One region of the Oceanobacillus sp. FSL W7-1304 genome, then DNA from elsewhere that is predicted to be linked to it. Evidence: riboswitches for the same ligand, from Rfam matches in the RefSeq annotation. Region 1 holds a riboswitch; each other region holds the start of a gene.
The links. A riboswitch is a leader RNA that binds a small molecule or an ion and turns the genes downstream of it on or off. The one in region 1 is predicted to bind thiamine pyrophosphate.

Region 1 (7,879 bases):
GTCAAGGGTGCAGCACATATGAATATTATTGCTGAAATCAAACGTTCCTCCCCATCAAAAGGAGCCATTCATATGAATGTAGACCCCGTTAAACAAGCAACACAATATAAACAAGCTGGGGCCGCTGCTATTTCTGTACTGACAGATGAACCTTTTTTCAATGGATCGATGGACGATTTACGAGCTGTTCGAGAAGCTGTAGACGTTCCGATTTTATGTAAGGACTTTATCATTGATCCGGTTCAAATTGATCATGCAAAAGCCGCTGGGGCAAACATTATTTTGCTCATCGTTGCCGCCTTATCCAAGGAACAATTTACTGAATTATACAACTATGCAACAAGTCTTGACCTAGAGGTACTCTGTGAAGTTCATAATGAAGAAGAATTGAAATCAGCATTAGAAGTAGATCCGGAGATTATCGGAATCAATAATCGTAATTTAAAAACATTTGAAGTCGACCTTGGGACAACAGAGAAGCTCGCTTCTCTGCTAACAAAGCAAAATGCAATTCTAATTAGTGAGAGTGGAATGAAAACAAAGGAGGATGTAATACGAGCTGCTGATGCAGGGGCTAATGTTGTTCTCGTCGGTGAAACACTGATGCGATCAGACAACGTAGATGAAACCTTCAAACAGCTGAAAATTCCACTACCAGTGAAAGGGGCGAATTAAATGCTCGTCAAAATTTGCGGCATTAAAACAATCGATGCAGCCAATGCGGCAGTAAAGGCCAGGGCAGATTATATCGGATTTGTATTTGCCGAGAGTTCGAGAAAAATCTCCCCTGAGGAAGCTGCGATGATTGCAAGCTCCCTCCCTGCTTCCGTTAAAAAGGTTGGTGTTTTTGTCAATGAAACGGTGGAGACAATGAAGGAGACCGCTCAAACAGTTGGCTTAGATACCATTCAATTACATGGAGACGAACCTCCAGAGGTAGCGGAGCAGCTGCCGTATGAAATTATTAAAGCATTTCCGGTTAATAAAGAAACACTACCTGCCATTCGCTCTTATCCATGCGACTATTATTTACTAGATTCATGGAGAGGCGGAAGCGGCATTGCCTTCGATTGGAGTTTAGCTGATCAGCTATCCATCAACCGGGCAAAAATCATGCTAGCTGGCGGACTTACTCCGGAGAATGTTACAAGAGCAATAAACACTGTCAGGCCAGCTGCCGTTGATGTATCCAGTGGTGTGGAAACAAATAAAGAAAAAGACCTTAATAAAATAGAGCAATTTATAAGAAATGCTAAATTGAATGAGTGGGTGGAGCGTTAGTTCCTTTGCAAGCCGGTATGGTGCTATAAAATAAGAGGTTGGTTCTTTTGCGGGCGGAGGTGGTGTCTTAATACTTAAGGATGGTGCTTTAGCACGCGGCATGGTGTCTTAATACTTGAGGATGGTGCTTTAGCGCGCGGTATGGTGTCTTAATACTTGAGGATGGTGCTTTAGCACGCGGCATGGTGTCTTAATACTTGAGGATGGTGCTTTAGCGCGCGGTATGGTGTCTTAATACTTGAGGATGGTGCTTTAGCGCGTTGAGATGATGTCATAATATTAGAGAGCGGTTTTTGTACAGTGATTTATAGTTAACTAAACTTTTATAAATGATAAACGAGGTGTAATATATGTCAATTTATACAATGCCAAACAAAGCAGGTAAGTATGGACAATTTGGAGGGAAATTTGTCCCCGAGTTATTAATGCCAGCCGTCATTGAATTAGAAGAAGCCTATGAGAAAGCAATGAACGATCCAGAATTTATCCAGGAGTTAAACTACTATTTGAAGCAATATGTTGGGCGGGAAACACCATTATATTACGCCGAGCAACTTACCAAATCACTTGGTGGTGCTAACATCTATCTAAAACGAGAAGACTTAAATCACACAGGTGCACATAAAATTAATAATACGATTGGGCAAGCATTACTAACATTAAGAATGGGAAAGAAAAAAGTAGTTGCTGAAACAGGTGCAGGCCAGCATGGTGTCGCAACGGCAACTGTTTGTGCATTACTCGGATTAGAATGTGTTGTCTTTATGGGTGAAGAAGATATTCGTCGACAAAAGCTGAATGTATTTCGAATGGAACTGTTAGGAGCTGAAGTACGTGGAGTCTCACAAGGTAGCGGAACGCTGAAGGATGCGGTTAATGAAGCATTGCGTTATTGGGTTAATCATGTTGATGATACCCACTATATTATCGGATCCGTTGTTGGTCCGCATCCATTTCCTAAAATCGTACGTGATCTTCAATCTATTATCGGGAAAGAGACAAAAAAACAAATCCTCGATCAAACTGGTAAACTAGCAGATGCAATCATTGCTTGCGTCGGTGGTGGTAGTAATGCAATGGGAATGTTCCACCCATTTATCGAGGATAAAGATGTAAAGCTATTCGGTGTAGAAGCTGGTGGTGCTGGTCTTGATACAAATCAGCATGCTGCAACTTTAACCGGTGGCGATGTCGGTGTATTACATGGAACATTAACTTACTTACTACAAGATAAGGAAGGGTTAATCGAGGAAGCATTCTCCATCTCTGCTGGTCTTGACTATCCTGGAGTAGGTCCTGAGCATAGCCATTTGCATGAAATAAATCGGGTAAAGTACACATCCATTACAGATGATGAAGCACTTGAAGCTTTCCAATTTCTATCCAAAACTGAAGGAATTATTCCTGCATTGGAAAGCGCACATGCAATTGCATATGCAATGAAGCTTGCAATAGAAATGCCGCAAGACGAGACCATCGTCGTTTGCTTATCAGGGCGTGGGGATAAAGATGTCGAACAGGTGAAAGATCGGATTGGAGGGAACATATAATGGGTAAAGCAAAATTAGAAAAAGCAATTCAAGATAAGGCGAGGGTGAATGAGAAACTCTTCGTTCCTTATATGATGGCAGGCGACGGCGGGCTCGATCGCTTAGAAGAAACGATTTATTTCTTACAAAATTGTGGGGCTGCAGCAATTGAAGTTGGTATCCCATTCTCCGACCCAGTAGCAGATGGACCAATAATTCAAGAGGCCGGTATACGTGCATTAAAACATGGCACAACCTTAGCAACGGTTATCGATAAACTAACAACCTTTAAAGATAGACGTTCAATTCCAATAGTTATCATGACTTATTTAAACCCAATTCTAGCCTACGGAATTGATCGATTCGCCAAAGATTGCTTACAAGCGGGAGTTGATGGCGTCATTATACCTGACATCCCGATGGAAGAGGAAGGAATCATTGCTAGTTCTCTGCAAGAACAAAACATTGCTTTTATTCGCCTTGCAGCAATGACAAGTTCAGAGGAACGCTTAATAGAATTAGCAAAACGTTCAGAAGGATTTCTGTATGCTGTTGCTGTGAAAGGAACAACTGGGGAACGTGAAACACACGATACGAAAGTGCATGATTATTTGAAATTGCTCAAGAAAAACAGCTCTATCCCTGTCCTAGCAGGGTTCGGTGTATCAAATGCTGAGCAGGCACAACAGCTTTCCAAAGCATGTGATGGTGTCATTGTTGGGAGTAAAATTGTCCAGCTTTTACACGAAGGAAAATTAAAGGACATCCAGCAATTAATAAATGGAAGTATTCAATCAAACGGGCAAAAAGTTCGGTAAAACACACATGTCCAGATAGCTTCTATGTGAACGCGTACTAATTTAAAAATTCTTAACGCTAATTGTTGCATTTATCTTTACAATTATCACAATTAGCAGTAAGCTTAGCATGTAATTCGAATAAACAAATAAATAAATACGCACTAGGGGAGCTGCTTTGCTGAGAAAGACGTTTCGCGCCTGACCCTTTGAACCCGAATTAGATAATACTAGCGTGGGGAATGTGCAGTCGACAATGGATCGGATATGTTATCGCTGGATAAATTTATCAAAGACTGCATTCTATTTGATGCAGTCTTTTTTTAGCAAAAGCGTAGTCCTGTTAGCGCTGCATGAACTTAGTAAAAGGAAATACGGTGTTTGCGTCATGAGGTCAGGGAAATACCACTAGGTCTTTAACATCATCGGCGCAGTAGCTAGCAGCTCTCAAAAAAGTAATTTTTCATCGGAGGTGTCTACATTGAAGAAACATTGGGCTTTTATCGATACCGGCTTCCAAGATGCTTCGTGGAATATGGCGTTTGATGAGTGCTTAATCAACTGGCATCATGAAGGTAAAATCCCGCCGACATTACGATTTTATGGCTGGAAAGCACCAAGTTTATCTGTCGGCTACTTTCAAAAGGTTGACAACAAAATTGATTTCGATGCAATAGAACGACACAGGTGCCAATTTGTTCGTCGTTTAACTGGTGGCAGTGCAGTCCTTCATGACGATGAGCTAACGTATAGCCTTGTTATTTCTGAGAATGATCCAGATATTCCTGTATCCGTTCAAGAAGCATACCACGTACTATCTAAAGGGGTGTTTGAAGGGTATCTTAACTTAGGTATTCCAGCTGAATATGCCATTTTAGACAGAGATAGCGCCAGAGGGAGAACAGCAATATGTTTTGAGAAACCAGCCTTCTACGAAATGGTTGTAGACGGCAAAAAGCTTTCCGGAAATGCGCAAACAAGGAAAAAGGGTGTCCTCATGCAACACGGTTCGATTCCAATGAGTATGGATACGGAGATGCTTTTTGATTTATTCCTGTTTTCTTCCGGACGGATACGGGAACGAAGTCGAGCCGCATTTTCCAAAAAAGCGGTTACAATTAATCAATTAACGAATCGAGAACATCATTATGACATGTTAACACAGGCATTCAAAGAAGGATTCAAAAAAGGATTAGATCTAGAACTCCACCCTTTGCAATTAACAGAAACCCAATGGGAAGAAGTGCAGCAATTAGCACATTCAAAATATGAAACGAGAGCATGGAATATTAACTCAAATAAGGAGCGTGCTAGCATTGGCTAAACAGGCAGAATATATTCGTAAACCAGAATGGCTAAAAACAAAAATCAATACAAATGAATCCTATAAAAAATTGAAGCATTTAATGCGCGATAAGCGATTAAACACAGTATGTGAAGAAGCAAAATGCCCAAATATTTATGAATGCTGGAGTGAGCGTAAGACAGCAACATTTATGATTCTAGGTGATACGTGTACACGAGGATGCCGATTTTGCGCGGTTAAAACAGGTCTTCCAAGTGGGCTTGATTTAGGCGAACCAAAGCGAGTTGCTGATTCCGTTTCCATTATGGGGTTAAAACACGTTGTTGTGACAGCGGTCGCGCGTGATGACCTAGAAGATGGAGGAGCAGCAGTTTTTGCCAATACTGTACGGGCAATCCGCCATCAGAATCCAGGCTGCACAATTGAAGTCCTGCCATCCGATATGAAAGGGGATTATGAAAGCTTACATACACTTATGGATAGTGAACCAGATATATTCAATCATAATATTGAAACCGTTAGACGATTAACTAAACGCGTTCGAGCCATCGCAAGATACGACCGATCCCTACAGCTGCTTCAACGTGTGAAAGAAATTGCGCCAACTATTCCTACGAAATCCAGTATTATGGTTGGTTTAGGAGAAACAAAGGAAGAACTCATTGAAGCAATGGACGACTTGCGTGCACATGATGTGGACATTGTTACAATTGGGCAGTATTTACAACCAACTAAAAAACATTTAAATGTTGAAAAATATTATCATCCAGATGAATTTGAAGAATTAAAAAAAATCGCACTTGAAAAAGGCTTCTCGCATTGTGAATCTGGACCATTGGTACGCTCTTCTTACCATGCGGATGAACAAGTAAGCCAATCTTCCGCACAAAAACGAATTAAGTATATGAAAGGCTATGAAACACAAGAGAATAAAAAAGTTGATTTTCAATTTTAAATAACAGACTACTTATAAATCCCCCTGGTCACTTATAAAATGGTTAAGGGGGATTTATCGACAGCATGATCTTCCATCCAACAAATATCCTCTCCCCTCTCTTGGAAAGTGAAATAATAAATACTATCGCAACTTTTATCTCCACTTTAAAACTATCTTTTCTTACTATAGCTACACCTACTTCATGTGCAGCATTTTCATTTAAATAAATTTATTAGACTATTATACAAGCATTGTGAATATATCTGCATATCTTAATAGTAAATACATCACCAAAGAAAGGAGCAGTAGTTTATGAGCTATCCTAACTGTTCATGCGGTCACAATGACTGTGTTTGTGAAGTAGTAAGGAAAATAGTTGCCGCACAGAATCAAGTAGCTGATAGGAATAAGCACTGTAGCAGTAGCTGCAACGACTCTATAAGAGAATTATATTCCCAAAATCATAGTATAAATAGGAATACAACTATCCCCTTTATTCTATTTAACAAAGGCAGTCTTAAACCATTTATTGCAAGCGGTGTGTACAAGAAGAAAAAAAAGGGATGTTGCGAGGATGCGTTTTTCGCTGCTCTCGAAACACCAGTCTTACGGGCAATACGATTTATTCCACATACATGCTGTGTCGAAGTTGAATTATTACAGCCGGTAAATGAACACGGTATTCCACTGACGCATGGAGGTAAAAATCTAGTTGATTTCTTTAAAGATAAATGTCATCGACAAACAGTAAACTTCAAAAAAACCGGTATATGTATCACGCTAGATTTAGAATGTTTTTGTGCGATCACTTGCTTATCGCCAATCAAACTCTTGCCGCGGCGCTCTCATTCTTCAAACTGTTAGGAACAGAAGCGCAAGCGCCTGGTTAGCGACGTACGGACTGCGCTCCGAACTGTGGGGAGTTGGAGTAACTAAGTTGCCCACTGCATTCAAATTTTATAATTTCCTAGTTATTTTACCAAAACAAATAGAAAGACCCTAAAGCACTTTATTTAGGGTCTTTCACTTCTGTTCTTCCGAATTGTTTTTTCGTTGATACTTTCGCTCACTTTGTGAGTCGTCCTTCGTTTTTTTCTTTTTCTTCTCGTCCTGACTTTCTATTTTTAAATCTTCCATCGGAATATCATCGACAAACTTCTGCTCTTTCTGTTCATCCAGCTTCGTTCTTCTCTCCTCATTCCACTTTGGTCTTTCATTTGTAGAAGAATGCTTATTTTCACTGCTCATTTTCATCTCACCTCTACGCTTCTTTTTCTTTCCTCTTCCTTACTTTCCATATTTATAAACCTCTATCATGTAAAAACTAATTTTTCTTGGTATACTTTATGGATTGAAAAAGGACGGAGGTTACGTTACGATGAAAGAATTTGAAAGTATCAAGTCAATCGAACATATAGAAACATTTATAACAGAAAACCGACTCGCATTCCTTTATTTTTCCCGACCGAATTGCAGCGTCTGTCACGGATTATTACCACAGGTTCAACAATTGATGAATTCCTACCCACAAATAAACACAGCTCACATTAATGTAGAGGAAGTGCAAGAGGTAGCTGGACGTTTTTCAATCTTCACCATCCCGGTTCTATTGCTTTTCGTAGATGGAAAAGAATATATACGGGAAGCACGGATTGTACATTTGGATTTATTAGAAGAAAAGATACGGAGAATTTATGAAAATGTGCTTGAATCCTAATGATTCAAGCACATTTTCACTTATTATATTTCTCTTCGCATTGCTTTTAAAACATCAATTTGTGTAGCTCGTTTTGCTGGACGTAAACCAGATAAAATGGTCACAAGCAAACAAATCCCGACGGATATTAAAACAAGACTGACAGGTATCATTGAAAACTGCAGCTGCTCTGGCAGCTCTTCCTGAAACGCAAATTCAATAATTAATGGCAAACCGAGATTAACTAAAAAGCTGACTAGATAAGCTACTATGGTACCAATTAATGCCCCAACAATCCCGATATAACTGCTTTCCAGCAGAAAAATTTGTTTA
Region 2 (7,879 bases), 610 kb from region 1:
GAACAATAATTTTTCCACCTGGTGAACAGGCTGCTAACACCATTGCTAAATTCCCTGCCGTACTCCCGCCAACAAGAAAAAACGTATGGTCTGAGCCAAAAAAATCCGCAGCTAATCCTTCTGCTTCTGCAATCATTTCCGTTGGCGCATGAAGATCGTCTAATCCATGTAGCTCTGTCATATCTAACTTTAAGATGGAATCAAAATAAGACCTTGCATGTTTCGGGAATATTTCACCATTTTTATGACCTGGGACATGAAAGGATATCGGGTCTTTGTATGTAAATTGCTGCAATCTTTCAAAGATCGGCATTCGATTGTGATTCTGATTCATCATTGTCCCTCCTTTAGTTTCTTTCGATTATAATAATCGTAAATTAACGAACGACGTAATGACGATGCCTCCCTTACGAGCATCGTATCATTGCCACATGAGATTTTCTTAGATATAGCATGGATGTGGATGGTATAAGGTTTATCCTACCTCGCTTTTGCATTTCATGGCAATTTTATCATTCTCAGACCAACAAAAGAAGCCTTTGCAAGCAAAGACTCCCTGGATAGCTATGAATATAATTTCGGTTGATTGATATTCTTTAATTTTCGTAAGTAATAGTTATACTTTTCTTCTCTTGGCTCCGTATGAATCATATTATACTCGCATTCCGTACAAATGAACATCGTATATAAATGAATTCCCTTCTCCTTTTGTTCCTCACAGATGCCGCATTGTGAAAGTCCTAATGAATTAGCTTGTTCCACCTTCCCCACCTCCGTTAGAAACTAGTATCTCCCAATCTAAGGAAAACTATACGGGGAAACTTTGAAACTTTTAAGTTTGGAATAAAATGGTCTAGCTAAATAATAAACAGATGAATCGCCACCAAGGATGCCAATCCAAATAACCCTAAAAAACCAGATACGACAGCTGTAAATAAATTAATTGGAATGTGCAGCCCAAACATCCCACCGAATACATTAAAGAAAAATAAAAACAGAATACCAATTCCAAGCTTTACTGTAGCCTGTCCAATGAATTTCATTGGCTTAACAGGGGCACCAACGAATAATAAAATAATAATTAGTCCAACAATGACCGAAATAACAATTGCAGAACTCAACTGAAATCAACCCTCTTCCTCAACCTCTTTTTTAGTAAATTTATGCTTGTATTTCGTAAAAAAGAACCAAGGAAGCGGGGAAAGAAAAGAATCTCTCTGTGAAAAAACATGATCATGAATCTTTGTAAGAAAGTAGGTGATTTTATATAAAGCTTGATTTAACAGCCTTTTATTAAAAGTCGTTAGGAGATGTTGCCAAACGTTCAGTAAAAGAACCGCCCCTTTTTCCCATTCTAAAACTGAACCGTCAACATTTCCTGTTTCTCCTTCAATTCTTCATTTATTTTTTCTACACATTTTTCAAACTGTGGTTTCTCAATAAAAAAAGACAAGGCCATCTATACTCACAAACCTTGTCTCCCTTAATCTATAATTCTAGTATACTCGCACTGCACTAATATTACGCAGTCTTGCCTCACGCAGAAGAAATAAATATTTAGCCCGAGCAATTGCTTCTTGCTGCATTCCATTGATTGAAGGCTCCATACTTTGTTCTACAATAGACCTAATTTGTTTCCACTCTTGTTCTGCTTGAATGATTGTATCAAGCAGCTCATGATTGACATCTTTTGTCTTTCGTTTTTTCCCCATGCACTTCACCTAACTTCTACAAATCTCTTCTACCCTCTAAAGCTTTTGATAATGTTACTTCATCTGCATATTCCAAATCGCCGCCAACAGGTAAGCCATGTGCAATTCGAGTCGTGCGGATACCTGATGGTTTAACAAGGCGCGAAATATACATTGCGGTTGCTTCCCCTTCGATGTTTGGGTTAGTTGCTAGGATGATTTCTTTTACTTCCTCATCCTTCAGACGATTGATTAGATCAGGGACATTAATATCTTCTGGTCCAATTCCATCCATTGGTGAAATTGCGCCATGAAGAACATGGTATTTTCCGTGGAATTCTTTCATCTTTTCCATTGCAATGACATCTTTTGGATCTTGCACGACGCAAATAATCGAATTATCTCGTGACGTATCGGAACATATCGCGCATGGATCCTGATCGGTGATGTGTCCACAAATACTGCAATGGGAGAGCTCTCTTTTGGCATTCACTAATGCATTGGCAAAATTAAGCACATCATCATCTTTCATATTCAAAACAAAAAATGCCAGACGGACAGCTGTTTTCGGTCCAATGCCAGGCAATTTTGTAAAACTGTCAATTAACTTCGATATTGGTTCTGGATAATACATCAAGCCTGCCTCCTACACGAAAACATAAGCACCCGCTTTAAACCGGGTGCTTATACTTGGCATAGGGGATCGTAATCCCCTGCCATTTTTTCCTTTAATTAAAACATACCAGGCATGTTTAAGCCTTTTGTAAACTGTCCCATTTGTTGGTTCGTTTTATCATCAATTTGCTTCAATACATCATTTGTTGCAGCAATGATAAGATCTTGTAGCATTTCGATATCATCTGGATCTACAACTTCTTCTTTAATTGCAATATCTGTAATTTCCTTTTTCCCATTTGCTGTAATGGTAACCATTCCACCACCAGCTGATGCTTCAAAAGACATTTCATGCAATTCGTCCTGTGCCTGCATCATTTTCTTTTGCATTTTTTGCATTTGCTTCATCATATTGTTCATATTTCCCTTCATGGAAAATACCTCCTTTAGATTATTCATTATTATTTTTTTCCTTATACTGGAACAGCCAAGTCCAGCTCCAGCGCCCAACGACTAGCAAGACTTGCCGATTGGCTGCGCCAGAGGCTTAGTCGCACTTATACCCTTGTGGTGAAAGTCAACAACGACTCTAGATAAAAGGATGGCCGATTAAAATCAGGCTACGCCTAACATCGGCATACCCCTAAAGGGGCATGTTTCCTTTATCTCCTACGGATCAGTCCGTACGTCGCTAACCGGGCGCTTACGCTTTTGTTTCCTAATCATGTATTTCCAGTAATTCATCTCCAAAGAGCTTCCTAGCTTCATCCACTAGTGGATCTCCTTGTTCTTCATCTTTAGGCTTATCTTGTTTGCTTATATATTCCGTACGGAGCTGTGTCCAATCATTATCTGGAATTGGGATAATCGTTAATTGCTTATCCATCACACTCGTAAGTACGGATTCAACTGTCTCCCGATTATCTAAAAATAAGGAGCAGTGGATTTCATATTTAAATGCGACAACGAGTGAATCTGCGGATGCAGCTGCAGGTTTACTATCCTGTATCGTTGCATGTGCAGGTGCATTCACTTGCTTTAGCTTACTTAAAAAGTTGGCCCACTGTGATTGTACTTGCTTTAATGCAGGCTTTTCTGCTTTTCCAAGCACATCACGAATTCGCTCAAACGGGATTTTATAGCTATTTTTCGATCCTCTCGCAGGTTGCCTTCTCTTCTCAGATGCAGCTGGTGCTTGGACAGGCTGTGCAGGCTGCTGCTTCAGATTGGTAAGCTCTTTTTCCAATTGTGACATTTTGCTCATCAGTTTTGTTACTGCTTCTGAATCAACATCAGCTGTCGCCTGCTCCCCGGCATGATAACGATTGGTAATCGTGAGTATCGCTATTTCGATAAATACCTTTGGACTATTCGTCCACTTGATCTCTTGTTGGCACTGATTCAGTTGGATAATTGCATTCTGAATCCATGAGGTTGATACAGAATCAGAAAGTGCAAGGAAGTTATCATCCACTCTTGCTCTTTCCAACAATCCTTCTAGCGATGGAGCACTTTTGAAAAGCAATAGATCACGCATAAAATAAATCAGATCATATACAAAGCGTCCAGGATCTTTCCCCCGTTGGATCAAATCATCCAATAGCTGTAACGCCTGTTCCACATCTTTTTCATGCATGGCCTTTACGATATCGGTGAGCACTTTCTGGGAAACACCACCAGTAACAGCCAACACATCATCGAGTTCTACCTGGTCCTCACTATAGGAAATTGCTTGATCCAGAATACTTAACGCATCACGCATTCCACCTTCTGCTGCTAATGCAACAGTATCCAATGCCTCTTTCGAAACAGAAATATTCTCTGCTTCCATAATCGTTTGCATACGATCTACAATTGCCTGATTGGATATCGGTTTAAAATCGAATCGCTGACACCTAGAAATAATCGTTAATGGAATTTTATGTGGCTCGGTCGTTGCCAAAATAAAGACGACATGCTTTGGTGGTTCTTCTAACGTTTTTAGTAATGCGTTGAATGCATTAATTGAAATCATGTGTACCTCATCAATGATGTACACTTTATATGGTACTGCGCTTGAAGCATACTTTACCTTGTCTCGGATTTCACGAATATCATCGACACTCGTATTGGATGCAGCATCAATTTCAATAACATCTGAAATCGAGCCATCCAAAATGCCACGACATGCATCACATTCATTACATGGTTCTTTGACTGGTGCATGCTCACAGTTAATTGTTTGGGCAAAAATCTTGGCAGCACTTGTTTTCCCTGTTCCTCTTGGCCCAGAGAATAAATAAGCATGCGAAAATTTATCTTGTACAATCGCATTCTGCAGTGTTCTCGTAATATGTGTTTGTCCTACGACATCCTCAAAAGTTCTTGGACGCCAAACGCGATATAAAGCTTGATAGCTCATAATACAGATTCCCCTCTATGATCTATTTCTAATTATACCCGATTTTAGGGGTGAATGTGAACCAAAACAGGGTTAAATATATTTTTTGTAACATTCATCTGGAGTTACTGTCACATTTCGTTATAGGTGTAGAAGATTTGTTTGTTCTATGGGACTAAGAAACCAGGATGGCATATCATCAGCCACCCTGGTTTTTATAATTTTAAACAGATGCCGGATTCGTTGCTTTTTCCGAAAGCCATGTTTCAAACGTATAGGACATCTCCCAAAATGCGAGCTCATATTCTTTCGCAAGAATAAACTGCTCTTTGATTTTCTCTTTTTCTGTTTCACTTGCCTTTTCCGCTAATCCATCGAGCAGGTCAATCATTTCCTGTGTGGACTCTTGGAACCACTCACTACCATACGTGTTCAGCCAATTTTGGTAAATTTCTTCTTTCGGTTTTGCGTCCTTGTAAGTCAAACCAATATCAGCATATAACCAGTAACATGGTAGCATTGCAGCTACAATTTGAGCTAAACTTCCGGACAACGATGCACGGTACAAATGCGATGTATAAGCATAGGCAGTTGGTGCAGGTTTAAAATTCTCAATTTCTGCATTGGTAATCTTTAAAATCCCTGCATGCTCCTTATGCACTGTTAGCTCTGCTTCTGCTGTTTTCTTTGCTTTTTCTGCCAGCTTAGCAGCAACATGAAAATCATCTGAATGTGCAGCCGCAAAAGCATGCACCTTGCCGTAATGCTTCAAATAATAGATATCCTGCAGAATATAATTTTTGAATGTTTCCAGTGGCAAATCACCACTTACAATACCCTGTACAAACGGATGATTTAGACTTAATTTCCAACTCTCTTTCGTAGCCTCTCGCAATAACTCTGAAAAACGCATAGAAAATTCCTCCCCTAATTTTGTTTAATAGCCTACTTCTACTACAGCTTCATTGGTAATATTAAAAATAAACGGCTAGTCTTCTCTTATTTTTGCAATAATATCCATCAAAACATCTCCTTTCTATAAATTTAGAATGAAGAACAAAAAAACCACCCCGAAATGGAGTGGTTTTATATACAGTTACAGAATTATGTATACGTCACCAGCTCCACTTCCCTACGCTGGTACTAGCCAGTTCAGGTTCAAAGGGATCAAGAAATGAATCTTGTCTCAGCCAAATGGCACCCCTAGTGGATTTTTTATATTCTATTTCTATCTTATTCCATTTTTTCATAAAAGTAAAATAATTCGTACGAAAAAAATCCCAACATCCAACTCTTATCCATATGGCATGCAGCTTAGAAAGATTTTTTCTAGGTGAATTTAAAAACACTCTTTCAAATGCTTTATAGCGTTTAAAAGAGTGTTTGATTGCATTATGTAGCCGTGCACCCACTTTCGATGTGACGACCCTATGCGTTACTTAAGTTCATGGCTCGGCCTAGGCTTCCCCACGGCACACAGAAAATTCCACTTACTGCTGCTTCCTTCCGGACCTGACAGGGTTCATGGGTTCCTGTTGCGTAGGACCCGGGCGTCAACACCACTCCCTTAAGGCAGACCATAAAATCGCCACACCTAGAGTGGGAATTCAGCCTCGCTATAGCGGATTGCGAGTACAGGGCACCGCTACCTCCCCACCTAGCACGGTATTTACCATTATAGCGAAATTATCGACAAAATGCAACATCAAAAGCGGATGCGCCCGGTTACCGACTATTTTTTTCTTTTTCGAAGTGCTCGGAAAAAATCCGTTAGTAATGCAGCACACTCTGTTTGTAAAACACCTGCCGTTAATTCAACCTGATGATTAAAGCGAGGTTCATTCAATAAATTCATTAATGTGCCCGCACATCCTGCCTTCGGATCAGTTGCTCCATATACAACACGTTTAATTCGCGATTGGACAATAGCGCCTGCACACATCGGACATGGCTCCAATGTAACGTAGAGCGTACAATCCTCTAGTCGCCAGCTTCCAATCTTTTCATTTGCCTCTTGAATGGCAACAAGCTCAGCATGGGAAAGCGTCGTTTGCGAGGATTCTCGCAAGTTATAGCCCCTTGCAATGATTTCATCGTTATATACGATAACCGCACCAATTGGAACCTCATTTAATGTTAAAGCTTTTTGGGCTTCTTCAATTGCCGCTTCCATAAATTTTACATCACTCATATTATCACAACACTTTGTTTTAAAGTTTGAATCAATCCAAAAGAGGAAATACTGTTAAGTAGTCATACCGAATAAAGGAGACTCATAAATGGATACATCATTAAATAACACTGCTGTACTATTTGTCGATATTATCAACGATTTTGACTTTGATGGCGGTGATGATTTATATCGAAATACGAAAGCAATCCTCCCGAACCTCATTAAGCTGAAGAAATTCGCCAAAGAAAAAAATCTACCTACTATTTATGTTAATGACCATTACGGATTATGGCAAGCAGACTTTCATAAAATTATTGAAAACTGTAAAAATGATAGAAGCAAGGAAATTATTGAGGCACTCGCACCAGAGGAAGATGATTACTTTCTTATTAAACCACAGCATTCTGCCTTTTTCCAGACGCCACTGCAATCTTTGCTTACAGATTTAAAACGAAGCCATCTCCTAATGGCTGGTATTGCCGGAGACATTTGCATTCTTTTTACTGCCAAGGATGCGTATATGTACCAATTTGGAATGCACGTTCCTGCAAATTGCATGGCATCCGAAGCAAAGGAGAACAATGATTATGCATTATATTTAATCCGTTCTGTAATGAAGGCAAATATCGACCCACTTTAAGTCATATAGCTGACCTCCTTCACATAAGTTGAAATGAGAAACTGTTTTGAAGGAGGAAGTTCTCTTGCAAATTCATGTTGTTACAGAAGGGGAAACATTAACTTCAATCGCTAATACATATAATACAACTGCTGTCGCCATTACGAATGCCAATGAACTAGATGCTCCAAATGATCTCGTCATCGGGCAAGCACTGGTCATCCCCATTTTTGGTCAGTTTTACTTTGTTCAACAAGGTGATAGCCTTTATTCCATTGCCAACCGATTTGGGATGACCTATCAGGAACTAGCAACGATTAATAATATTTCACCAGAGATGACACTTCCTATTGGCTTGCGGATTTACATCCCGCCTCGTGCTAAGCGCGCGATTACATCGT
Region 3 (7,879 bases), 1.8 Mb from region 1:
CGTGTTTGCAATAAATTGATGCTCAGGATTCTGGAAAACATAGCCGATTTCTTCCCGTAACTGTGACTCCTTCCAACTTCCAATCTTTCTATCTTTTATAGAAACGCTTCCTTTTGTAGGCCGCTGAATACCTGCTAGAATTCTAGAAAAAGAAGTTTTCCCACTGCCATTTGCCCCAACAATTGCAATAAATTCACCATGGTAAAGCGTTAGCGATATATCGTGAATAATTGGTTGCTGTTCTACCTTCCATGATATATGAGAAGCTTTTACATAGGGTAAACCTGCTTCAGAGGGTATACTTGCTGTATTCACTCTTTTACTCTCGAATAATGAAAAAGGGTTTATCTCTCCTACGGTAAGTGGTAATTCCCGCTCTGTTTGCGGTCTGTTTTTCAAGAAATATTGCGTTACTTTCGGTAGCCAAATACCTTGTTCTTCCAACTCTTCTAGCCTGCACGCAATGGCATTTCTTAAATCACCATCATAAAATATCTCACCGTTTCGATTCAATAAAAGACAGCGATTTGTTAGCTCTGTCCAGCCATCCAGCTGGTGTTCAATAATAATAAGAGAGCAATTTGTTTTTTCTTGTATCGATTGGATGGTCTGAATCACATCCTTTGTTGCAATCGGGTCTAGATTAGCTGTTGGTTCATCTAAAATTAATAAAGAAGGCTCTAATGCAAGAATACATGCAAGTGCTAATCTTTGCTTTTGCCCTCCTGAAAGTGAGCTTATTGCAGACTTTTTAAACGCAAGCAACTGTACTAATTCTAGAACATGGTTAATTTTTTCTTCCATAAATTCATGCGGAATGCCGATATTCTCTAATCCAAAGGCAACTTCATCTTCAACAGTCAGCATACAAAATTGTGTCTCTGGATCCTGGAAAACAACTCCGACTTGCTGACTAATTTCGCCCGGACGATATGCTGTCACTGTTTTTCCATTAATGACAATTTCTCCATGTACTTCTCCATCTAATTCGCGAGGATATAGTCCGTTCAGACAATACGTTAATGTGCTTTTTCCGCAGCCACTAGGACCTAATAGCAATAAGCTTTCACCATGATTTAGACGAAAATTCAAATTGGACAGGGTGTCCCCCTGTGGATTCGATTCAAATTTTAAAGAGAATTGCTTTACTTCTACCATTAAACTCATGCCGCATTTTTCCTCCGATATTCTTTTCCTAAAGCAAAGCTTGATAACACACCTGTTTTAGCTAGTCCATCACTCAATGCCTTTCCTAATAATCCAGCAATCAATGCTCCGCTAATTAGTCGAATAATGAACATTGCTAGAACATAGCCTGTAGCTAAAGCAGCATAGCCACTCATGAAATAACCATAAATAAAACTGGTGACAGCTGATCCCATTCCCGCTGCCATTAATACCCAAGTCGAATAATTCTTCCATTTAGTTGCTGCAAATACAGCTTCCGCACCAATACCTTGAATCATTCCAGTAACAATGAGCATTGGCCCAACAGCATTTCCGATTAACACTTCGACCATAGCTGCTATCGTTTCAGATAAAAATGCGGCCCCAGGCTTCCGTATAATGTAGGCTGCAATAATCGAAACAATAAACCAAATACCAAAAATAAAGTCATAGCCAATTGGTCCAAAGAAACCAACTAAGACTGCTCCAACTGGCAAAAAAGCTAAATAGACGACTGCGAACACAACGGACAAGGCTGCTAATACAACTATTTCTTTAAAGCGCCAATTATTCATTTTGATTCGTTCCTGTATGGGATGGACTGTTCGCTGACATCGAAACGGTCATTACCGTATGACTTGAGCCGCCTTCAACGGTTGCTTTAAACACTTTTTCCAATCCATCAAATATTGCAATCGCTTCACCATCTAATCGTGTAGCATAATGGGCGTGACTAACATCTACGTATTGCTTCATTGCCTCAATTTGACTGTAAATTACATCCATATAATTACCGCCGCCCAATGGATACAAGGAAAATTTTGCTGCAACCCGCTGCTTTATATGTTTGACATGCTCTGCATTCAGCGGAATCTCATCTTCTGCCATATAAGCCTCCCCCATTGAATCCCCAGGACATCCTAATGAATACGTAGCTTCAAATGCAACATGTTTCCCACTTTTTGCTGCATGAGCAAATATCGCCTTTGTCACATCAAAAACATGTGTCAGCTTTCCTCTTACAGTTGTTGTTACATCATCTGTATCCATATGAACCTTCGATGTATCTGCCTCCTCTAAAGCATCTTTAATAATCTCGATAAACTGATCACTCATCGGATGAATTGAAAAACTAGCTCCTGCAATATCACTTTCCGTACAAGTTTGATGTACCATTGTAAATTCCTCCTTGTTATATATATTTCCAAACAAAAAAACTACATCCCTGGGGAATGCAGTCTACATGTATATATCGATATCAATAGAAAGATATACAGATTGACTACACTTCCCCACGCTAGTATTATCTAGTTCGGGTGCAAAGGGTCAGAACAATCCAGTTCTTCTCAGCCGCTTTCACAGCTCCCCTAGCGTAAAAATAATGATGAAGTTTTCTGTCTTCAAGATACCACAGGCTTGATTTATTGTAAAGCACTTATTATTTTTAAAATTTAGTAATTGAATACGTTACCCATTAGACTATATATCCTTTTACTAATATCTAGCCACTCCACATTTTAACTTTCTCCTAGCCTCTTTTCCCCAGCTTTTTACAGCCTCCATCGAAACACCTTCTTGTTCAGCAATTTCTTTAACAGACATGTTCTCGATAATAAAATAGGTTACCCATTTCCATTGATTTCCGGTAAGTTGTTTTTTCACATGTTCCCAAAAAATCTCATCAGTTATCGGCTTTTCAGCTATCATCATTGGATAGCAAATAACATGACTACGATAACAATTTCTATTATGGAGAAGTCTTTTCTGTTCAATATTCAAAAGTATCTGCTTTTCCTTCTCTCTATTTGTCTTACGTATTAAATCTATCAAACGGTTGCGAATTATATAGTTGAAGTATGTTGCGAATGGGCCTTTATCTGGTTGATGCTTCTCGTATGCATTCCACATCGCCACTAAACCCTCTTGAAAAAACTCCTGTTCGGTGTCTCTAATATTTAATCGATGGATATGATAGTGAATTCTTCGCTCATTTTGTTCAACAATCTCTTCAAATGTTACGTTGTTATTGGTCATTCAATCCCTCCTCGTCTAAAATACACATTGGCTTTTAGACTTTTTCGTTCGATTTACAACCCTGTTCACTTTGATGGTACAAAGATAAAACGATTAACGAATGCTAGTCCGTTATTTCTTCTTTTTCTAATCACCTTCATTATAGAACAAATGTTCCTATTAATAAAGTGTTTTCCTTTAAGTAATTAATAGAAATGTGGGAGAGTTATTATTGAAAACATGTGATTTACCTTGCGATTCTCATTGGAGCGCTCACTGACTGGATTTTTGCAGATTAACATGTCATGCCGGCTCTTTCCTTTTCGTAAAATTTCTTAACTCGATTGTTTTTGTTTCTAAGTATCCGCGCCTCGGCTGTTTCTTCTCATCATTTCATCCAAAACGACCGTGACTGCTTTCTTATCGATAGATTCTTTTTGCTCTTTCAACCAAATTAACCGACACACATGTCTGCTGGGAAGCTTTCCAGAGGAGGCTGAGACCGTATTCTCAAAATGCTTCCGCCCGCAGTATTTCGTGGGGGAGTTAGCTCATACCATGGAGCTTAGAACCAGGTTATTTTTATAATGACTAAAATATCTGCAAGTCGAAATTAAGCTATAAAAAAGAACCAGCTCATGATCAGAACTGGCCCTTTGATTAAAATACAATTGTTTTATTTTTATAGACAAGGATGCGGTCTTCGAGATGCCATTTTACTGCTCGAGCTAGTACACTTCGCTCAATCGATTGGCCAATTTTTTTCATATCATCTCCATTATCACGGTGATCGACTCTGCCAATATTCTGTTCGATAATTGGCCCCTCATCCAAATCATTCGTTACATAATGTGATGTCGCACCAATCATTTTCACTCCACGCTGATAAGCACGCTCATATGGTTTCGCCCCAATAAAAGCTGGTAAAAATGAATGATGGATATTAATAATACGGTTTTCATAATGCCCTACAAAATCTGGTGTCAGAATCTGCATATAACGTGCAAGCACAATTAAATCGACTTCATATTGTTCAAGCAATTGCTTCTGTTTTTCTTCCACCTGATGACGTATTTCCTTATTCGCTGGTATATAATAAAATGGAATGCCCAGCGATTCGACCATCTCACGAGCAGTCTCATGATTACTTATCACAAGTGCAATGTTTGCCATTAGATCGCCACTTTGCCATTCCCAAAGGAGCTCTAATAAGCAGTGCGGTTCATTCGAGACAAATATCGCCATGTTTTTAATATCACGAACATACATGATTTTCCATTCCATATTGAATTTCTCTGCAATTGGAAGAAACGTTGTCTCCAGTTTACCCATTTGCCCTTTTAAATCAGGACATTCGAACTCGATCCGAATAAAAAATTCCCCACCTTCAGGGTTCATCGTAAACTGATCAGATGCGACAATATTGGCATTGTGCTCATAAAGGAACTTTGAAACTGCCGCCACAATACCAGGTTGATCTGGACATTTAATTAAAAACCGAGCACGATTGTCATTTTGTTTTTGAAACGCTTGTATTTTACCTTCCGAATAACTGTTCATTCCTATTCCCCTCATTTTTCGAATATCATTTTACTTTAGGCAATTGATTGGAAACAGTCAAGTATTATCTATATTTTGCAATTCAACAAAGACATCCTACGCTTTTTAACGTAAATCTGCATCAAATACAATTTCTGCGTCTTTTCTCGCTGCCTCTAGCACTTCAACAACTGACTTTGTATAATCGAGCAACGCATAGCATTTTTCAAAATCCTTTGCAGCAAAAATTTGCTGCATCTCAGCTACCTCATAATAAAGGCGATTTTCATTTGTTTGTGTATTGAGCTTTATTTCGCGATTTTCCTTCTTAATCATAACCTCTTGACAACCATTCGCACCGTTTACTACGTTCAAATATCCTTTTTCGCCTTGAATCATTGCAAAATTCATACTCTGTGTATCTTTCGCACCGACGCACTCTGCGATAAAGTTCGGATAGGACAGTACCGCAACACCAGATGTATCAATTCCATTTCCATGTTTATTTGCTGTGTAGCTAACTTTTTCCGGTTTTCCAAACAGATTCATTACAAAGTGCAGATTATATACATTGATATCTACCAAAGCACCTCCGGAAAATTTCGGACTAAAAATGTTTGGTGTTTCTCCACTTAATAATACTTCATATCTGCTTGAGAACTGACTGTAGTTACATTGAATGAACTTAATTGCACCAAGACTAGCGATATGCTCTTTCACTAATTTATAATTTGGCATATGGATCGTGGAAATTGCTTCAAAAAGCATCCGTTGTTTTTGTTTTGCCAGTTCAATTAATTGTTCGGTTTCACGTATGGTCGATGTAAAAGGTTTTTCACAGATTACGTGCTTACCGTGTTGTAATGCAAGATATGCCTGTTCAAAATGCAGGCTATTTGGTGATGCAATATAAACAAAATCAATAGCAGAATCATGCATCATTTCATTTAAATCAGTATAAATAGCAGAAACATCAAATTTATCTGCCAGAGCTTGTGCTGATTCTTCTTTCCTTGAATACACAGCAACACATCTAGCTCCATCAACTTCACGAACAGCGGATAGAAATAATTCCACGATCCTTCCAGTTCCGATTGTAGCAATGTTCATATGTAACACTCCCTCAAAATTCTATAGTCCAACCTATTTTAGCATGGAATGTTCGATACTTGCAGTTTCTCTCGCTAAATGCAATTTTTATCCTAAAAGAGATTGTTCAAAAAGTTCAGCAAGATCACATATTAAAAAGACTGCTCCTGAATTTAATCAGGAACAGTCTTTTCTTTTTACAAATATTTATTTAAGCTAAAATACTCTTTTACCGCTTGAACCGTTTCTATACCCTGGTAGAAAAACACAGACAAAGCAGTTAGAGAAAAGAACCCTAATATGACAAATCGTATCCACATCATGAACATAGCCTCCTTTTAATTAAAATCATTCATTTAATTAAAAGAGGTCTGATCACATAATTAGATTGGTAAAATACTGGAGTTAGCACTATGAGTCTTCTCATGAGCTTTATACAAAAGTAAGACAGGTATGGTAAACATACAAACAGAAATAATAAAAATTCAAACTTAACAATTGAAATCTTTTGCTTTCCATCATCTGTAGGGTGAAACCCTGTTGAAGTATTGTTACTTAAGTTCTCACCTTGCTCCATAACAAAATGATTATGCAGCTGTCCATCTATGGCAAAATAGGAATACCCAAATATCGTCGTGAGATAAATGAAAAGGACGACGTATTTTTTCATAAATACACACCCTTTAGAATTGTTTATACAATTATACACTATTAATGTCTATGTTGAAAGTAAAAATTTGTGATGTACTATTTTAACATACTACGAGATTACAGTAAAGTTCACGCCATGATGGATGGAGTATATTTAATTTCCCGCTAAGTAAAGACCTAGACTAGCAATCAACGTACTTCCTAAATATGTTCCAGTAAAAACAAACATACCTACTATCGCAATTTTCCAAGATGTTTTTCTCAGATCAACAAGCCGATTTGCTACAGAAATTCCCGCAAATGTTAAAATAGGCGTGGTTATTGAAAGAAAATCAACAGCTTGAATCGCTGTAATAAAAAAGTCAAATAAAAGGCAAAGCACTAAAGAAGTAATCGAAACCCAACCTAATACAGGGAATTCCCTCATAAATTTGACTGGTGTCTTCTGCATTAGATCTGAAATACCAATTCCAATCATAGAAAAGAGCCATAACGTACTAAGACCAAGAAAAGTCATTGATGTGACTGGCATTGAATCTGGATTTTTTAAATGTTTAATTTCTTGTGTAAAGACAATCAGGCTAACACTAAGAAGCAATATCAGGCCGTACTTTATATATTTATTCGTTAACATGTTAGCCATTATTCTTCACCTCTAACCAATAGTTTGTACATAAATTTCTGTAATGGCGCAGCTAAGAATACCATTGTAAATGTTCCAAGAAAGCTTGTTAGTAATTGACTTGCAGAAGCATAGGCTAAAATCGTGCTTTCCATGTCAGGAACCTGTGCAACTAAACTTGCAGAAGATGCACTCATCATACTTCCAGATCCCACTCCTGATGCCATCGCCAGTGCTTCAACCGGAAAACCGAAACCGAGCAATACAGGTGCTAAAATACTGAAGAAAATCGTTCCGAATAATGTACCAATAATATACAAGGAAAGTACTCCTCTTCCCTCACTGGAATTAAGGGTATATTTTTCTGATATATACGCAAGCTCCCCTTCACGCCCAATTCCTAACGTTGCACCAATCGCTTCACGTCTTAATCCAAGCAGAATTGCTATTGGCAGTCCAAATACAACTGTACCAAGGTTTCCAATTTCTTGGAATAAAAATACCCATCCAACCTGAAGTATTTCTCTTATTTGCGGGGCTACATCTGCTCCGTATCGAGCCATTAATGGCAACATAATAAAAATTAAATACTTCCCGGCAAAATCAATGTTTGCTTTACTATAAACATGCCTCCAGAAACCTTTTCGAAACAGTTGCAACCCTAAAATCATCGTAATCACAATAGCAAATACTAAAGGTAATAATCCAATCGAGATACTTCCTATTGGTATACTCTGAAAACCAATCATTTCAGCTACTGTAATAATAATAAGCACAAAGATAATAAGAAATATAAAG
Region 4 (7,879 bases), 2.1 Mb from region 1:
TGGTAATTTCTGATAGATTTTGCCGGGCTCTTAACCTTCAACTCAATTCACTAACGTGCTCAATGAATTCAAGTGCTTTCACATACAATATTAAAAAGCTAGTTATTGCAACTGTGCAACACCAGCGAAAACGTTTGCACTAATTGCTTCGATTACAATAGTAGCACGATAAATATAAAAGGGCAATTGTTTTTAAATAGTATCTAGATTAAATATTGCTATTTAGCAAGATTACCTAAAAAAAGATGTCATTTAAATAAGGGAGTATTACAGGAAAACGATTGCACATTTATAGAAAAATTAATCAATGGTGGGTGAAATATTGGAGGCTAGCGAAAGCTTTACGAACATTAAAATGAACTTACACTGAATAGCCCTGAACTTTAAACACACGGTCAAGTCCAAGGCTATAAGAAACGCTTATTTTACGCTGAATAATACTGCAAAAGTCGAGAGTAAACGGAACGGGCTATTCTTTTATCATGTGTTCCATGTACAATTGCACGTCCGTCCCGAAAGAAAACAATCCTAAATTCCCCAAAAACACAGGAAAGTAAGAAAGGATTGATTAATAGGTTTGTTGCATTTCCTTTTAACCTATCCATGAAGACGTTTAATTCAAACACTCTTGAAGTAGCAGGCCGAATTTGCACCGCATCTCTTCCACATAACACATCAGATTTCATTTGATTCTCAAATTTCAAGTAAGGATACGTTGGTTGCTCCCCACATGTTGGACAATGGCTATTTTTAAGACGTGTCACATCTATTTCAGCCTTTTCATCCTTCCACATATCAAGCGACCTGAGCACCGGCGATATCTGGGCTCCAGTTAAAATTTTTAAAGCATAGGTTACTTGTGTTGCAGTAACCATTTGAACAATTGGACTGATCACCCCTACCGTCTCACACGTCATGCCATCCACCGGTAAATGATTTAGTAAACAATGCAAACAAGGTGTGACATTTGGAATAACTGGAAATGTGGAACCGTAACTCGAAACACATGCCCCCATGATAAATGGAATGTCATGTTTTACAGCTGCATCATTTACGATTAGACGCGTTTCAAAATTATCCGTAGCATCGAGAATAACATCATGACCCTTTATCATTTCTTCAATATTTAAACCGTGGACATCTTCAATAAGACTGTTAATATCTATCCCACTATTGATTTGCTCAAGCCTCTTCTTTGCAGCGAATGCTTTAGGAAGCTTATCCCGGACATCCGCCTCGCTATATAATTGCTGTCGTTGTAGATTACTCCATTCAACATAATCCCTATCAACAATTGTTAGTTTACCAACACCTGCTCTTGCAAGCATTTCTGCACTGCTGGAACCCAATGCACCTGCTCCGATGATAATAACACTTCCAGATTCTACTTTCTTTTGCGATTTCTTTCCTAAAAATAATTCTTGGCGAGAGTAGCGTGTCTTCACGTTCCTACCATCCCTGTTGTCGGACTGCTTGCCACTGCATAGTCTTTTTCTTCTATTCTTCCCGCTTCATACCCCAGCCTGCCAGCTTCCAGCGCATATTTTACAGCTTTCGCCATCTTGATTGGATCTTTTGCTCCAGAAACCGCAGTATTTAAAAGCACTCCATCTGCTCCAAGCTCCATTGCATATGCCACATCCCTAGGAGATCCAATTCCCGCATCAACAATTACGGGTACATTGGATTGTTCAATAATAAATGCTAGATTTAAAGGATTAATGATTCCTTTTCCCGAACCAATAGGACTTGCACCTGGCATAACAGCATGAACTCCCAAATCTTCCAGACGTTTCGCCAAAACAACATCATCTGACGTATATGGCAGCACGATAAACCCTTCCTCAAGGAGCATTTCGGATGCTTTTAAAGTTTCTATTGGATCTGGCAAAAGCGTGCGCTTATCCCCAATGATCTCCACCTTAATCATGTCACATAAACCAGACGCTTTTGCAAGTTTCGCTATACGAACAGCCTCTTCGGCCGTACTTGCTCCAGCTGTATTCGGAAGTAACGTATATTTAGTTAAGTCCAATTGTTCCAAGAAGTTTGGCTGACTTGCTTCAAAAATATTCATCCTTCTAACAGCAAACGTTAAAATTTCTGTTTCCGATACTGCTACTGCTTCTTTTTGAACCTCAAATGATGGGTACTTCCCTGTGCCTAATAATAAACGAGATTGGAAAGTACGATTAGCAATGGTTAACATAATCATCCGCCTCCTACAAAATGAATAATTTCTACGATATCCCCATTGAAAAGCCTTTTTGTTTCGTATTCTTCCTTCATAACAATTTCCTTATTTACCTCTACGACAGCAATCCGAGATTGTAATTGATAGTGTGCCAGCAACTCTCCGACTGAATCCACTACCTCTGGAAGTTCCACCTGTTTCCCATTCAGCTGAAATTTCATTTTTATCACCTCCTAAACTACTATGCTTTGACGACGATCTACACGAAATGTCTGCATCCATCCGTTATTTATGTCTTTTCCAACAACAAAATCACGAATCATTTCCCCTGTTGCTGGAGCAAGTAAAATTCCATTTCGGTAATGCCCACAAGCAATGAGTATTCTTTCTTCCTCTGGATGCCTTCCGATAAATGGGTTGCCATCAAACGTGCCTGGTCGCAATCCTGCCTGAACGTGATCGATTTTCCATTCGATTGCAGATGGAATCATGGCTTTTGCCTTTTCAATTAAAAACTTGATTCCTTCAAGGCTTACAGTATCACTCCAATCCTTCTTGATCATGGTTGCACCAATAACAAGCTTTCCATTATTTCTAGGAACGATATAACAGCTTTCATGAAATAGGGTATACTCTAATACATGCTGTTCACTATGAACGATTAAACTTTCACCTTTAATTGGTATGAGCTCTTCATCTAATCCAATTTGCCTAAATAGCCCATTACCATATACACCTGTAGCAAAGACAACATAATTTGCTTCGACATCACCATGCATTGTTCGGACAAGATAGTTGCCATCTTTCTTTTCCACTTGATAAACACCGTTGCTTTCCATAATGGATGCACCAAGGGATCGAGCACTTTTAGCAAAGCTTTCACAGGTTTGATCTGGTATAACACTCACATCATCCTTTATATATGCTGCTCCTAATATATTTGGAGCAATCAATGGCTCCCTTTTCTTTACTTCTTCTTTATCCAACCATTCTGCAGTTGGTTGCTTCAGAAGCGGAGTAAGCTGATGCTTATCTGTATCTGAAAATACAAGCTTTAATATTCCACCTTCTTTGTATCCAATATCAATGCCGCTTAATTGATAAAGCTCATCCTTCAACCTGAGATATGCTTGTTGACTCGATCTGGCAAACGAAAATATTGTATCCTCGCCATTGCTTTCAGAATGAGCACCGAGCATACCAGCCGCAGCACTTGTAGTCATCAAACCAATTTGTCCTTTTTCAAATAACGCAACATCAACCTTTTCTTTCGCTAAGTAGTAGGCAATCGAACAACCAATAATACCACCACCAATTACGACTACTTCATAATGCTGTTTCACTTTGAAATTGCCTCCCTATATTTTTTTATCATCACGTTTGGTGCATCGGCATGGAAAATACCGGACATGATTGCAATTCCATCTGCTTTTGTCTGTTTCATTAACGGCACCTCTTCTAATGAAATTCCTCCGATACCATAAACTGGGATGTGAATTTCTCTTTTCATTCGTTCAATTGGCAAAATTCCATTTGGAGGTATTCCCCTTTTACTGCTTGTCTCAAAACAATGACCAAATATTATATAATCCGCCCCATCCGCTTCAGCTTCTTTCGCTTTTTCGAATGAATGTACACTGCAACCAACTCTTAGATGCGGATATTGCTTCTTCACTGTTTTTACTGGTAAGCCATGTTCTGGCAGGTGAAGATTTGGGATGTCACTAAGCAGTACGATATCAAGCCGATTATTTAGAATTACTTTTTCTTTATCAACCCCATTCATTTGCAGATAATCTAGTAGCTGCAAAATTTCACGGGCTGTTTTTGACTTTTCACGAATTTGGAGAAAATCAATCTCGTCGATGATGTCAATAATGGTATCTGTTAGCTTTTCAACAGTCATGCTATCTGCGGTTACAGCAATTAGCTTCATCAAACTCCCGCCCCTTTCTTTCAGGTTTCATCAAGAATCATTACCTAATAATGCAATTACAGCTTTTATGCACACAAAAAAACCACTTTCCTGCACACAGAAAGTGGTATCGTATTTGTATAATGAAACTAACAATACAATTTGCCCTTGCCACATTCCTACGCAGGTGCTAGCCTGTTCAGGTTTTGAGGGTTTCAAAGTAACTACTTTTTTCTCAGCCCTTATCAAGGGTTCCCCTAGTGAATAACGCTACGTATTTACTTATCATTACTTTACCACAAATAGAAAAATTTGCAAAGTCTGGATTTTTCAAATAATACAGTTTAAAGACGAGTTGTAGGCTAGATTTCACACAGCTTTTTTATTTTCGAACCAAAAAAATACCATTTTCATGTATACTAAAACTAGAAAAAATAGAAAGAGGTCTTAAATAATGAAAGTAAAAATGAACGTACAGACAGCATATCATGGTGAATTGCTGCGAGCAGGCAAAGTATATGAAATTGATGAAACGACAGCAAAGCGGTGGATTGCTAGTAATTTGGCAGAAGAAGTTAAAAATGAAAAGTAAGCTATAACCTTCCGCAATTGATGCGTCCAGAACAGTTAAATTGTATGGAAAAAATGCTTACTTCTTTAGTTAAAACTGTTGGATCAGACATCGAATAACAAACTGAAGCGGGCTGGGATATCACATCGATAAAAGAAAAGAATAACACCTGGCATCATGAGGTTATAGACGCAGTAAACATTATTAGAGTAGATAACAATCTTCTTTGGGAAAAGCAATAAGCATGAGCGCGAAATAGGTATACCAGGAAGCTTAATGAGATTCAATCTTCTAAACGCAACTGTAATACAGTACAAACCTCGCATATTGCTACCCGATTTTTTCCCACTAAATACAAATGTCAACCCAGCTGGATACACTTCGTGACTCTTTACTGTGAATAGCAGGGTTGACTATTTATAATGCATATTTTTAGCACTGCCAATCTAACAGCACTGCTAGTTGAACAAATAGACGTTTCTTCTAGAACATTTCGTCTACTATCCAATAAATCTATCTATTCGCGAAGAATTCTTCCGCCTTTTCTAAAAATACTTCTTGATCAGGAGTCAAATCGTATTCCTCCTCGATCGCTGAAACAGGACAAACTGCTTTGCACGCACCACAGTCAATGCAAATGTCAGGATCAATATAAAATTGATCTGGTCCCTCTTCTATACAATCAACCGGACAGACACTCACACATTCTGCTGCCTTTTCCGGTCCACATGGATCCAATATTACAAAAGCCATTTATGATTTACCTCCTTACATACATCACTTTCTCTCTATTAAATGATAATGCTTAAACGTCTTGAAGTAAACCATTTGACTCGAAATTCCGACAACATTATACATAAACACTTACTCCTGGGCCAAACGGAATTCCAAAGTAGAAGAAAATTAACAGAAGAATCGTAAATGTAATCAAAAAGAAAATCGTATATGGTAACATTAATGCAATCAATGTACCAATTCCTGCTTTCTTATCATACTCCTTCATAAATCCAAGCACGATAATCAAATACGGGTTCATCGGTGTGATTACGTTTGTGGATGAGTCTGCAATTCGATATGCCGCTTGAACAAATGCTGGACTGTATCCTAAAAAGTAAAACATCGGTATAAAAATAGGTGCTTCTAACGCCCATTGTGCAGATCCACTAAATATAAACAAGTTCAATAGTGTTGTTAAAATAACAAACCCTAATATAACAGCAATTCCTGTTAAACCAATGGATTCCAGCATGTTCGCTCCACTAATAGCAATCCAAGCTCCCATGTTTGTCCATTCGAAATAGGAGATAAATTGAGCTGCCGCAAATACGAGTACGATAAATCCGGACATGTCTTTTATTGCATTTCCCATATAGGTCCCGATATCCTTCGAGCTTTTAATCTTTTTTACTGTTACCCCATAGACCGTACCAACTAGAATAAACAAAAACAAAATTAATGGCACAATTCCAGATAAAAATGGTGAAGGGATGATTCCGCCTTCCTCATTCGTCAGTGGGGAACTAGGAATAAGAATTACTGTAACAATTAATGCAACATATGCAACACCCGCAAGCACAGCATTACGCAATCCCTTTATTTCCAAGGAAGTTGTTCCCTTTACTTCTTTGGCTGCTCCACCTGCATAGGTACCTAAGCGTGGCTCTACTATCTTTTCCGTAACAAATCCGCCAACAAAAGTTAAAATAAACACACATGTCAACATAAAATACCAATTATCAACAGGTGTTACATAGAGATCTGGATTTACAGTACGAATCGCTTCCGTTGAAATTCCAGATAGCAATGCATCCGTGCCAGTAATCATTAAATTAGCTGTAAAACCGGAGCCCACACCAGCAAATCCTGCAGCAAGTCCTGCGAGAGGGTGTCTGCCAATATTATAGAAAACCATTGCAGCCAGTGGTGGAATAATAACAAACGCAGCATCAGATGCGATATTCCCCAAAATACCAGTGAAAACCACTGCATATGTAACCAATGATTTTGGTGCCTTTAGAATCGTACTCTTTATTCCAGTCTCTAAAAGCCCTACCTTATCAGCCAGGCCAATTCCCAGCATCATCGCTAAAACAATCCCTAATGGTGTAAAACCAACAAAATTGTCCAGCATCGATGTTAAAATATATTGCAGCCCTTCAGCTGAGATCAAGCTTTTTATAGCGAGCACCTCAGACTCACCTGGTAATGTGAACGTGACATTAAATAGTGAGATTACCCATGATAATACGATAACGATACCTGCAAGAATGACAAACAACATAAATGGATCCGGTAATTTATTCCCCACTCTTTCAATTCCGTTCAAAAAACTTTGCATGCCAAACCTTTTTTGTCCTCTTGCCATCAAATCCATCCCTTCTATTTTCTCTTATTTCAATGCACAAAAACGAAATACTTTTTTGGGCCTGCCTCGTACATTTGATTGCACCTCTCCACATTGCTCTGTAATTGCAGCCTTTTCTAGCAGGCTGACAATCCTTCTCCCATTTCTTTCTGTGCTTTTCAGCCACCTGGCCACATCACTAGCTGTAAATTCATATCGATTATATTTTCTTGAATAAGCTCTTATCTTTGAAACGATACTTGGACTTACACCACTGTGTCTAATTTTTTCTTGCCATTCCTCATCTAACTCCATCGTTTTAAATGCAATTGTTTCATTATCTGCATTCTTTTTTGTGATTGACTGGTCTTCATCGACAATAATAATGGATGTTGATTTCTCTGTTTCCAGTTGGTGGAATCCTAGTCTTACATGGTCTTCTGCTTGGGATACTGTTTCACCAAATCCAATCGAGATAGTCAATTGAATATTCTCCTGGACTTTAACATCCTCCATTATTTCAAATATCGCCACTTCGAATTGATCATCAATTTCTCCCCGGGTTGTAAATATAAAAAATAATCCATCACCTAGCTGCATTAATGATCCATTTATTTTTTCTGTTAAAAAAAGCAATGTTTTCCGCAATTCGAGTTCTTTATGTTTCATTTTGAACGAATAATACATCGCTTCTTCATTCGTATTAAACACTACATTGCACCCGATTACAGCCAATTGGGCATTTTTATAGCGACTGGATAGCGCCCGTTGAATTAATAGTCTAAACGATTGTTCGATCGATAAATAGGATGGCATTACCCTGTAAACAGGAATTCCTTTCTCTTTCAAAGCGAT

Region 2: another riboswitch for thiamine pyrophosphate. It lies ahead of tenA (thiaminase II); the one in region 1 lies ahead of NYE61_RS10505 (lipoate--protein ligase family protein).
Region 3: another riboswitch for thiamine pyrophosphate. It lies ahead of NYE61_RS19335 (YkoF family thiamine/hydroxymethylpyrimidine-binding protein); the one in region 1 lies ahead of NYE61_RS10505 (lipoate--protein ligase family protein).
Region 4: another riboswitch for thiamine pyrophosphate. It lies ahead of NYE61_RS20315 (thiamine phosphate synthase); the one in region 1 lies ahead of NYE61_RS10505 (lipoate--protein ligase family protein).

Annotation. Positions count from the first base shown of each region.
Region 1 covers NZ_CP150211.1:2,070,097-2,077,975, forward strand. Annotated here, with positions in the region: gene trpC (indole-3-glycerol phosphate synthase TrpC) at 1-675, shown strand, start outside; gene NYE61_RS10490 (phosphoribosylanthranilate isomerase) at 676-1,281, shown strand; gene trpB (tryptophan synthase subunit beta) at 1,632-2,831, shown strand; gene trpA (tryptophan synthase subunit alpha) at 2,831-3,628, shown strand; TPP riboswitch at 3,764-3,867, shown strand; gene NYE61_RS10505 (lipoate--protein ligase family protein) at 4,143-4,931, shown strand; gene lipA (lipoyl synthase) at 4,924-5,868, shown strand; gene NYE61_RS10515 (hypothetical protein) at 6,874-7,098, opposite strand; gene NYE61_RS10520 (thioredoxin family protein) at 7,229-7,567, shown strand; gene NYE61_RS10525 (FtsX-like permease family protein) at 7,591-7,879, opposite strand, start outside.
Region 2 covers NZ_CP150211.1:2,675,294-2,683,172, forward strand. Annotated here, with positions in the region: gene NYE61_RS13605 (aminotransferase class I/II-fold pyridoxal phosphate-dependent enzyme) at 1-334, opposite strand, end outside; gene NYE61_RS13610 (sigma factor G inhibitor Gin) at 565-762, opposite strand; gene NYE61_RS13615 (pro-sigmaK processing inhibitor BofA family protein) at 858-1,121, opposite strand; gene NYE61_RS13620 (YaaL family protein) at 1,497-1,712, opposite strand; gene recR (recombination mediator RecR) at 1,729-2,325, opposite strand; gene NYE61_RS13630 (YbaB/EbfC family nucleoid-associated protein) at 2,424-2,738, opposite strand; gene dnaX (DNA polymerase III subunit gamma/tau) at 3,025-4,707, opposite strand; gene tenA (thiaminase II) at 4,910-5,599, opposite strand; TPP riboswitch at 5,799-5,901, opposite strand; RNA gene ffs (signal recognition particle sRNA large type) at 6,087-6,352, opposite strand; gene tadA (tRNA adenosine(34) deaminase TadA) at 6,419-6,877, opposite strand; gene NYE61_RS13655 (isochorismatase family cysteine hydrolase) at 6,966-7,499, shown strand; gene NYE61_RS13660 (glycoside hydrolase family 18 protein) at 7,564-7,879, shown strand, end outside.
Region 3 covers NZ_CP150211.1:3,902,934-3,910,812, reverse strand. Annotated here, with positions in the region: gene NYE61_RS19345 (ABC transporter ATP-binding protein) at 1-1,167, opposite strand, end outside; gene NYE61_RS19340 (ECF transporter S component) at 1,164-1,742, opposite strand; gene NYE61_RS19335 (YkoF family thiamine/hydroxymethylpyrimidine-binding protein) at 1,735-2,343, opposite strand; TPP riboswitch at 2,440-2,546, opposite strand; gene NYE61_RS19330 (sigma-70 family RNA polymerase sigma factor) at 2,662-3,201, opposite strand; gene purU (formyltetrahydrofolate deformylase) at 3,841-4,740, opposite strand; gene NYE61_RS19320 (Gfo/Idh/MocA family oxidoreductase) at 4,846-5,829, opposite strand; gene NYE61_RS19315 (hypothetical protein) at 6,006-6,131, opposite strand; gene NYE61_RS19310 (hypothetical protein) at 6,614-7,102, opposite strand; gene NYE61_RS19305 (DUF3100 domain-containing protein) at 7,102-7,879, opposite strand, start outside.
Region 4 covers NZ_CP150211.1:4,135,726-4,143,604, reverse strand. Annotated here, with positions in the region: gene NYE61_RS20335 (ThiF family adenylyltransferase) at 426-1,445, opposite strand; gene NYE61_RS20330 (thiazole synthase) at 1,442-2,215, opposite strand; gene thiS (sulfur carrier protein ThiS) at 2,212-2,415, opposite strand; gene thiO (glycine oxidase ThiO) at 2,428-3,537, opposite strand; gene NYE61_RS20315 (thiamine phosphate synthase) at 3,534-4,130, opposite strand; TPP riboswitch at 4,269-4,378, opposite strand; gene NYE61_RS20310 (hypothetical protein) at 4,564-4,701, shown strand; gene NYE61_RS20305 (4Fe-4S binding protein) at 5,194-5,433, opposite strand; gene NYE61_RS20300 (AbgT family transporter) at 5,531-7,045, opposite strand; gene NYE61_RS20295 (hypothetical protein) at 7,070-7,879, opposite strand, start outside.